3 regions of the Kitasatospora sp. NPDC028961 genome follow, and region 3 is predicted to be linked to each of the others. Evidence: riboswitches for the same ligand, from Rfam matches in the RefSeq annotation. Region 3 holds a riboswitch; each other region holds the start of a gene.
What was found. A riboswitch is a leader RNA that binds a small molecule or an ion and turns the genes downstream of it on or off. The one in region 3 is predicted to bind cobalamin.
Positions count from the first base shown of each region.

Region 1 (3,244 bases), on a different contig from region 3:
GCCGATCTCGGCACCGTCGGCGGTGACGAAGGAGTTCAGCGACATGTTCTGCGCCTTGAACGGCGCCACGGCGACGCCCTGACGGGCCAGCCAGCGGCAGATGCCCGCGGTGACCACGCTCTTGCCGGCGTCCGAGGTCGTCCCGGCGACCAGCAGTGCGTTGCTCATGCGCTCCCCCTTCTCGTCCCCGCCTTGAGTGCCTGCACGACGGCGTGCCCGGCGACGGTCGTACCCAGTGCGAGCAGTCCCACCCGGCGGGAGAGCCGGCAGGCGCGCTCGATGTCGTCCACCGTCACCGGTCGCAGCTCGCCGCCCAGTACCGGCCGGTGCTCGACCCGGGCGCCGTACCGCAGGGTGCCGCCGAGCCGCACGCCGACCGCGCCGGCGAAGGCCGACTCGGCCTGGCCCGCGTTGGGGCTGGGGTGGGCGGAGCCGTCCCGGCGCCAGACCCGCCAGGCCGTCCGGGGCTCGGGCGCGGCGGCGACGGTCAGCAGCGCGGTCAGCCGCGCGCCCGGCCAGCCCGCCACGTCGTCCAGCCGCGCCGAGGCCCAGCCGAACCGGGCGTGGCGCGGCGAGCGGTGGCCGACCATCGCGTCCAGGGTGTTGACCGCGCGGAACGCCAGCAGCCCGGGCGTGCCCGCGAGGGCGCCCCAGACGAGCGCGTTGACCACGGCGTCGGCGGTGTTCTCGGCGACCGACTCGACCACCGCGCGGGCGATCTGCCCCTCGTCGAGGGCGCTCGGGTCCCGCCCGCACAGGTGCGGCAGCCGCTGCCGCGCCGCCGCGAGGTCGTGCGCGGCGAGCGAGCGTCCGATCGTGCGGGCCTCGCGGGTGAGCGAGGTGCCGCCGAGCACCGTCCAGGTCGCGGCGGCGGCCAGCGCGGCCCGCCCGAGCGGCCGGCGGCCCAGGGTGCGGTCGGCCGCCAGCGCGCCGGCCGCGACGGTGCCCACGCAGAGCGCCGTGAAAGCCGTTCCGACGGCGCGGTCGTCCCGCCAGATCCGCCGCTCCAGCCGGCCGGCCGCGCCGCCGAAGACGGCCACCGGGTGGCCGCGGCGCGGGTCGGCGAAGCGGGCGTCGGCGAGGTACCCGGCCGCGGCCCCCAGGGCGAAGGCGGCGGCGCGGGTCAGCGGGCGCACGGTGGACAGCAGAGGGCTCGGAAGGTCGGGGCAGCCTGCATCGCGTGCGTGTCCTCACTCAGGGTCCGCGCCCTGGATCGACGTACCGGGGGCGAGAGTCTCCTGGCTTCCGGGTCGAACGCACTCCCGGCCCCGGCGGCGGCTTCTGACGGCCCGCCGCGATGGGCCCCCTCCGGCGCCGTGGCCGGCGGAGGAGGGACTCCGAGTGTGCTCCCCGGTGACAGTGGCGGGACCGCGCCGGACTCGCACCGGCTTCCTCTGCATGCCTCCGTTTGGCTGAAGGATCCCATCACGCGGCCGAACCGTGCGTCAACCAAGGTCACGGAGGGGTTGGTCACAGCGGAGCCCGGCCGCCCGACCCCGTCACTACCTCCGATCGGCACCCCCCGCAGGGGCATGACAGCCTGTGCGATCGTCCAGTCGCCCGGAGGAGCCTCCGGGCCCGCTTCGTGTGTTCGGCGGCTGGGGGGCGGCCGGACCACCCCCTACCGTCGGGCCATGCGACGCAGACAGCCACCCGCCGTGCCCCCGGTGCCCTTCTCGCCCGCGGCCGCCCGCGCGCACCGCGCCGGCCTCGGGCTGACCCCCGAGCAGGTGGTCGAGGGCATGGCCGCGCACGGCGTCCGGCTGCTGCCCTCCCACGTGCTCGGCTGGGAGAGCGGCGAGCTGCGCCCCGCCGAGGACGAGTTCATCGCCCTGGCCCGGGCGCTCTGGTGCCCGCCGGCCCAGCTGATGGGCGTCCGCCCGGCCCGGCTGCGGGACTTCCGGGTCGCCCGGGAGCTCAACCAGGAGAGCGCGGCCCACCGGATCGGCCTCGCACTGGACCGGTACCAGCGGGCCGAGGCGACCGGTCAGTGGGACGGCGACCAGGAGCAGACCTACGCGCTGGCCCAGGTGCTCGGCACGACCCTGCGCGAGCTGGTCGCGGTGACCGGCCGGGCGGAGGAGCTGGACCGCCGGCTGCGGCAGTGCGTGGACGGCCGCTGGCAGGCGCAGCTCCGGCCGATCGGCCGGATCGTGCCGGTGCACGAGGGCGACCTCACCGCCGTGCTGACGGCGCTGCAGAACGAGTACCAGGTCACCTCCCACTGGGGCGCCGGCAGCTGGGGCTCCCCGGCCCCGGCGGCGGACACCCGCGCGGCGGCGGCCCGGCCGCTCGGCGAGCGGTTCTGGGAGCTGCTGGAGCGCCTGGAGACCGAGATCCCGGTCTGACGGGCCGGTACCACGCCGCCCCCGCGCGGCGCCTCCCCCTCCCTGCCCTCTCCCTCTGCCGCTTCCCGTGCCGCCATGACCAGAGGGCCGACCCGCAGCCGCTTCCCGCGCTGCGGTGACCCGGCCAAGCCCCCCGCCGCCGTGACCCGGACGGCCGCGTCCGGTGGCCGGGTGGCGCCCCCGCGAGTGGACTGGTGGGCAGACTGCCCAGTCCGCGACCAACAGAGCGGGGAGCGATATGCGTTGGGGAACCGCAGCCGCCGTGGCGGCCGCCGCCGTCGGCACCGGGGCCGCCGTCCTGCTGATCGGCCGGAGGGCCTCCGAGCGGATGGTCCGCCCGGCGGTCGGCCGTGAGCGGGCCGCCGGCCCCGTCGTGGTGCTGACCCTCGCCGCCGGACGGGCCACCTTCACCCGCAGCGCCGAGAGCGCCCGCCCCGGCCGCTGGGCCGTCGAGTGGGGCGACGGAGGGCACGCGGTGGTCGGCGAGATCCTGCACGCCGACGAGCGGGGCGTCACCCGCCGGCTGGTCCGCGCCGACCGCGGCACCCTGGCCCCCGGTACCGCGGTCCGCTTCACGCCCCGCGTCCACCTCGGCGACCCGACCAGCGCCCTCGGCCTGCCGTACACCGAGACCGCCGTCCAGGGCGAGCTGGGCGCACTGCCCGCCTGGCGGCTGGACGGCAAGCGGGGCACCTGGGTGATCCTGGTGCACGGCCCCGGCGCCGACCGGCAGCAGACCCTCCCGGTGATGCCCGTCCTGCACCGGCTCGCGCTGCCCGTCCTGGCCGTCACCTACCGCGGCGACGAGGGCGCGCCGGCCTCCCCGGACGGCCTCGGCCACTTCGGCGAGACCGAGTGGCGCGACGTCGAGGCGGCCCTGCGGCTGGCCCTGGACA
Region 1 covers NZ_JBVHVO010000009.1:79,233-82,476, reverse strand. The annotation lists gene ACZ4UX_RS18555 (cobyric acid synthase) at 1-168, opposite strand, end outside; gene ACZ4UX_RS18550 (cobalamin biosynthesis protein) at 165-1,136, opposite strand; cobalamin riboswitch at 1,230-1,422, opposite strand; gene ACZ4UX_RS18545 (helix-turn-helix domain-containing protein) at 1,635-2,348, shown strand; gene ACZ4UX_RS18540 (alpha/beta hydrolase family protein) at 2,587-3,244, shown strand, end outside.
Region 1: another riboswitch for cobalamin. It lies ahead of ACZ4UX_RS18550 (cobalamin biosynthesis protein); the one in region 3 lies ahead of ACZ4UX_RS12865 (ribonucleoside-diphosphate reductase subunit alpha).

Region 2 (3,244 bases), on a different contig from region 3:
GACGAGGATCTCGTCCGGGGTGCCCAGGTAGGCGCCGTAGAAGATCTCCAGCCCCTCGGGGTCGATCCCGGTGAACGCGGCCCGCCCGTCCAGCATCACCACCACGTCGTCCACCTGCTCGGGGTAGCCCTCGGCGAGGCGGCGGCCGGTGGTGATCTGCAGCGGGCGGCCGACCCGGGTCAGGGTGGTGCGGTGCCGGGCGGCGAGCGCCGAGACGCTGCTGATGCCCGGGACCACCTCGTACCCGAAGGTGGCGCCGCCGCGGGCCAGGACCTCGTCGATCACGGCGATGACGCTGTCGTAGAGGCTCGGGTCGCCCCAGACCAGGAACGCGCCGGTCTCCTCCGGGCCGAGGTGGTCGGCGACCAGCCGCTCGACCAGATCGGCCCGGCGGGTGCGCCAGTCGTCCACGGCCGCGGTGTACGCCGGGGTGGCGCGGTCCCGCTCGGCGTCCGCGACCTCGATGACGCGGTGGCCCGGGCGGCCGTGCTCGGTCAGCAGCTGCCGGCGCAGCCGGATGAGGTCCTGCCGTTCCTCGTTCTTGTCGAGGATGAAGAAGACGTCGGTGCGGGCGAGGGCCTTGACCGCCTGCAGGGTGAGGTGGTCGGGATCGCCCGCCCCGATGCCGATGAGGAAGATGTGCCGCATGACAGTGATTGTGCCGCGCGGCTGCCCGTCCGCCGGGCGCGGCCGGTCCCGGGCGAACCGCCGGGTGGGCCGCGGACGACCGGTCCGGGGGCGCTGTGACGTCATGCACGCGCCCTTGACCCGGCCTTTCGGCCGTCGCCATGACGGTCCGTCATGTTCGGGCTCCGCCGGGGGGTAGCCGGCACGGCGTGCGCGGCGGCGAGCACCTCGGCCAGGGTGACCAGCACGTCCTTGTTGACGCGCTCGTCCTCGACCACCGCCTCGACCACCACCTGAACTGCCCGGGCGGCCGGGGGCCGCCGGGGCCGTTCCGGCCATCCGCGATCCGGACAATCACTGACGCGCCGCCGGTGATGGGCCTAGGGTGGGCGGTGCAGTCGGTTCGCCGTGTCCTCCAGCCACGGCGTCGCAAGAGGGAACCCGGTGGGAATCCGGGACTGCCCCGCAGCGGTGAGTGGGAACGACCGCCGTCACATGCACTGGGCCCAGCCGGGCCCGGGAAGCGACGGCCAGTAGGTGTCCGGCCTGGAAGCCAGGCGGACGTGCCCGCGAGTCCGAAGACCTGCCACTGCCCGCGTGCACCCCGCACGCGGTGATCTCGGTGACCTCGAGGGCGGGTCGGCGGAGCGGGCGGGCCCACCCCGGTGCCGTGCCCCCACTGCCGTACCTCCACGCCGTCGTGCTCTCCCGGGATCGCAGCGCGACTCGCGAAGGAGAGTTCCGTGTCACCGAGTTCCACCACCCCGCAGGCCACCGTGTACGGCTACCCGAGGCAGGGTGCCGACCGGGAGCTGAAGAAGGCCGTCGAGGGGTACTGGGCGGGCCGCGTCGACGCCGCCGCCCTGCACGCCACCGCCGCCGTCCTGCGCCGCGCCAACTGGCGGCAGCTGGCGGACGCGGGCATCACCGAAGTCCCCACCGGCGACTTCTCGCTCTACGACCACGTCCTGGACACCACGGTCGCGGTCGGCGCGATCCCGGCCCGCCACCGCGCCGCCGTCGACACCGACCCGCTGGACGGCTACTTCGCCATGGCGCGCGGCACCCAGGACGTCGCACCGCTGGAGATGACCAAGTGGTTCGACACCAACTACCACTATCTCGTACCGGAGTTGGGTCCGGACACGGTCTTCGCCGCGAACTCCGCCAAGCCGGTATCCGAGCTCCGTGAGGCGCTCGGCCTCGGCCACCGCCCCCGGCCCGTGCTGGTCGGACCGCTGACCTACCTGCTGCTCGCCAAGCCCGCCCCCGGCGTGGCCGCCGACTTCCGGCCGGTCACCCTGCTGGACCGGCTGCTGCCCGTCTACGCCGAACTCCTCGCCGACCTGCGGGCGGCCGGCGCCGACTGGGTCCAGCTGGACGAGCCCGCGCTCGTCCAGGACCGCACCCCGGCCGAACTGAACGCCGCCACCCGCGTCTACCGCGAACTCGGTGCGCTCACCGACCGCCCGCAACTGCTGGTCACCAGCTACTTCGACCGGCTCGGGGAGGCCCTGCCCGTCCTGGCCAAGGCCCCGATCGAGGGCATCGGCCTGGACTTCACCGGCCCCGGCGCCGCCAACCTCGACGACCTCGCCGCCGTCGGCGGAGTGCCCGGCAAGCGCCTGGTCGCGGGCGTGGTGGACGGCCGCAACATCTGGATCAACAACCTGGAGAAGTCCCTCGCCACCCTCGGCACGCTGCTCGGCCTGGCGGACCGGGTCGACGTCGCACCGTCCTGCTCGCTGCTGCACGTCCCGCTCGACGCCGACCTGGAGCGCGACCTCGACCCGCAGGTCGCCCGCTGGCTCGCCTTCGCCCGTCAGAAGACCACCGAGGTCGCCATCCTGGCCCGCGGCCTGGCCCACGGCACCGACACCATCGCGGCCCAACTGGCCGCCAACCGGGCCGACCTGGCCTCCCGTGCCGGCTCCGCGCTGACCCGCGACCCGGCCGTCCGGGCCCGGGTCGCCGCCACCGCCCCCGAGGACGCCCGCCGCGCCCCGGCCTACCCCGAGCGCGCCGAGGCGCAGCGGGCCCGGCTCGGTCTGCCGCTGCTGCCGACCACCACCATCGGCTCCTTCCCGCAGACCACCGAACTGCGCACCGCCCGCGCCGACCTGCGCGCCGGCCGCATCGACGACGGCACCTACCGGGACCGGATGCGGGCCGAGGTCCGCGAGGTGATCGCCTACCAGGAGAAGGCCGGCCTCGACGTGCTCGTCCACGGCGAGCCCGAGCGCAACGACATGGTGCAGTACTTCGCCGAGCAGCTGACCGGCTACCTGGCCACCCGGCACGGCTGGGTGCAGTCCTACGGCACCCGCTACGTCCGGCCGCCGGTGCTGGCCGGGGACATCTCCCGCCCGCACCCGATGACCGTCGACTGGTACCGCTACGCGGCCGAACTGACGGACCGTCCGGTCAAGGGCATGCTCACCGGACCGGTGACCATGCTCGCCTGGTCCTTCGTCCGGGACGACCAGCCGGCCGGCGACACCGCCCGGCAGGTCGCGCTCGCCCTGCGCGACGAGGTCACCGACCTGGAGGCCGCCGGCGCCGCCGTCATCCAGGTCGACGAGCCGGCGCTGCGCGAGTCCCTGCCGCTGCGGTCCGC
Region 2 covers NZ_JBVHVO010000034.1:23,373-26,616, reverse strand. The annotation lists gene cobF (precorrin-6A synthase (deacetylating)) at 1-648, opposite strand, end outside; gene ACZ4UX_RS33480 (hypothetical protein) at 750-920, opposite strand; cobalamin riboswitch at 1,009-1,232, shown strand; gene metE (5-methyltetrahydropteroyltriglutamate--homocysteine S-methyltransferase) at 1,371-3,244, shown strand, end outside.
Region 2: another riboswitch for cobalamin. It lies ahead of metE (5-methyltetrahydropteroyltriglutamate--homocysteine S-methyltransferase); the one in region 3 lies ahead of ACZ4UX_RS12865 (ribonucleoside-diphosphate reductase subunit alpha).

Region 3 (3,244 bases):
GGGCGATGGCGAGCAGCAGCGAGTTGCGCAGACCGGTCTCGGCGATCCGGGCGCGCAGCGCCTCCCAGCGGCCGGCCCAGTGCGGCGCGGCCGAACCGAAGTGGTCGATGTGCAGCTCGCCGCGGGCGGCGCGGGTCTCGCCGTAGGCCTCGTGGCGGCCCAGCTGCTCGGCCAGGTCGGCGGAACGCTCGTACGCGGTGAGCATGATGCGCTCGGCGATGAGGGTGGAGAGGGCCTTCGCCTCGGCGGAGTCGAAGTCCAGGCGGAGCTGGAAGAAGACGTCCTGGAGGCCCATCACGCCGAGGCCGACCGGGCGCCAGCGCGAGTTGGACGCGCCGGCCTCGGGGGTCGGGTAGAAGTTGATGTCCACCACGCGGTCGAGGAAGGTGACGGCGGTGCGGACGGTGGCGTCCAGGCGGTCCCAGTCCATCGCGTTCAGCAGGTCGGCGGCGGTGGCACCGGGGGCGACGTGGGCGCCGAGGTTGACCGAGCCGAGGTTGCAGACGGCGGTCTCGGAGTCGTCCGTGACCTCCAGGATCTCGGTGCAGAGGTTGGAGCTGTGCACCGTGCGGCCGGGCAGCGCGGTCTGGTTGGCGGCGCGGTTGGAGGCGTCCTTGAAGGTCATCCAGCCGTTGCCGGTCTGCGCCAGGGTGCGCATCATCCGGGAGTAGAGGGTCTGCGCCGGGATGGTGCGGACGGCCTTGCCGGCCTGCTCGGCCTTCAGGTACGCCTCGTCGAACTCGGCGCCCCAGAGGTCGACCAGCTCGGGCACGTCGGCGGGGGAGAACAGCGACCAGTCGGCGTTCGCGTTGACGCGGCGCATGAACTCGTCCGGGATCCAGTGCGCCAGGTTGAGGTTGTGGGTGCGGCGCGCCTCCTCACCGGTGTTGTCGCGCAGCTCCAGGAACTCCTCGATGTCCGCGTGCCAGGTCTCCAGGTAGACGCAGGCCGCGCCCTTGCGGCGGCCGCCCTGGTTGACCGCGGCGACCGAGGAGTCGAGGGTGCGCAGGAACGGGACGATGCCGTTGGACTTGCCGTTGGTGCCCCGGATCAGGCTGCCGCGCGAGCGGATCCGCGAGTAGGACAGGCCGATGCCGCCGGCGTGCTTGGAGAGGCGGGCGATCTGGGCGTACCGGGAGTAGATCGAGTCCAGGTTGTCCAGCGGCGAGTCCAGCAGGTAGCAGCTCGACATCTGCGGGTGCTTGGTGCCGGAGTTGAAGAGCGTCGGCGAGGAGGTCAGGTACTCCAGCCGGCTCATCAGGCCGTACAGCTCGGAGACCTCGCGCACCGACTGCTCGTTGTCGCCGACCGCCAGACCACAGGCGACGCGGAGCAGGAACTGCTGCGGGGTCTCGACGACCTTGCGGGTGATCGGGTGGCGCAGCAGGTACCGGGACTGCACGGTGCGCAGGCCGAAGTACTCGAAGCGGCCGTCGCCCGCGGGGTCGATCAGCGCGTTCAGGGCGGTGGCGTGCTTGGCGACGAAGTCGGCGGTGGAGTCGCCGATCAGGCCCTCGGCGTGGCCGACCGCGATCGAGTCCGAGAAGGTGACCGAACCCTGGCTCACCGCCTCGTCGACGATCTCCAGCGCGAGCAGTCGCGCGGCGAGCTTCGAGTACTGCGGGTCCTCGGCGATCATCGACGCTGCGGCGTCCACGGCCAGCCCGCGCAGCTCGGCGAAGTCCGAGCCGGCGTGGCGGCCGCGCAGCGCGGCGGCGGCGACATGGCCGGGGTCCACCTGGGGGAGGTCGGCGCTGCGGTCGGTCAGCAGCCGGAGCAGTGCGCCACCGGGGTCGGACACCGTCGGGTCGACGGGGGCGGAGCTGGAACCCTGGGCGGGCAGGGTGACTGAGGCAGCGGTGGTCAAGGCGCTCTCTCCTGGCGGCGATCGGCGTCGGCGGTGGCTCGGGCCGGACCGTTCGGGGCAGGGGAGCACGGCGCGCCGGCCCGGAGGCGGCGCGCGACGGTGGCATCCCCGGCCCGCCCGCGAGGCCCGGAAGTGGTGCTGGTGCGAAAGGCCTCTGCGGGGAGGCCAGGCGGCACGCCGTCGGCAGGTATTCGGACTCGCGGGCTCTGTCGGAGCCGCCCGCACACCGCTGCGGGGCAGTCCCGGACTCGCACCGGGTTCCCCTGCGTCGACAGCAGGGATGAGCATACATCTAGTGGTGTCCGCTCGATGCGACCCCACATGTTGTGCGGCGTCGCGTGTCGACGTGATCGCAGGTGGTACCGGCGAGAGGCCTTTCCCGGGCTGTTCCGGGGCCGTTCCGGGGCTGCGGCCGGCCCCCGGCCGCCCGCCGCGGGGGCCGGCGCCGGGGGCCGCCGCAGGGTCGTTCCAGGGCCTTCGCGGACCGCGGCGCAGGGCATCGCCGGGAGTGCCCGGGGCCCGGCCGGTGTTCGGATTCGGAAACGGATCGGCCACCGGGCAGGCCCGCCGTCAGGGGCATGCCCTACGATCTCGGCTCATGAGGGAGCGGAGCCAGCGAGTCGTCGACACCGACGTGATTCGCGGAGCGGCCGCCGAAGGCAGTGAGGGGGGCGCATGAGCGACGGAACGGGCACGCCCGGGGAGTGGAGCGGCCGACCCGGCTCGCCGGGGCAGCAGCCGCCCCCTCCCGCCGGGCCGGGTGGCGCGCAGAACCAGCAGCCGGGCACGCCCGGACAGCCGCCGCAGGGCCCGCCGCCCGCGCCGTACCCCGGCGCGCCGCAGCCGGTGCCGCCGGCCCCGGGCGGGTTCGGTCCGCCGCCCGCCTCGTACGGGCCGCCGGTGCCCGCGCCGCAGCCGGTCCAGCCGCCGGTGCCGTCCGTGCCGCAGCCGCCGCAGCAGGTCCAGCCGCCCGTGCCGCAGCCGGTCCCGCAGCAGCCGGCGCCGGTGCAGCCCCAGCCCCCGGTGCACCAGCAGCAGGTCCAGCCGCAGCCGCAGCAGTGGCAGCCGCAGCCCCAGCAGCACCCGCACCCGCACCCCCAGCCCGTGCCGCAGCACGCCGAGCCGGACTGGGCCGCCCTCGCGGACCGGAACGAGGCGGAGGCCAGGCGCAAGGGCCGGACGCGGATCATCGGCGGCGTGGTCACCCTCCTGGTGGTCGGCGGCCTGGTCGCCGGCGGCCTGCTGTTCCTGAACAAGGGCGACGACAAGAAGCCGGTCGCGGATCCCACCGGCGCCGCCACGGCGGCCACCCAGCCGCCGGCGCCCACGGCGTCCGGCAAGGCGTCCCCGACGGCCACCCCGAGCGCCACGCCCGAG
Region 3 covers NZ_JBVHVO010000005.1:109,337-112,580, forward strand. The annotation lists gene ACZ4UX_RS12865 (ribonucleoside-diphosphate reductase subunit alpha) at 1-1,843, opposite strand, end outside; cobalamin riboswitch at 2,033-2,159, opposite strand; gene ACZ4UX_RS12870 (hypothetical protein) at 2,543-3,244, shown strand, end outside.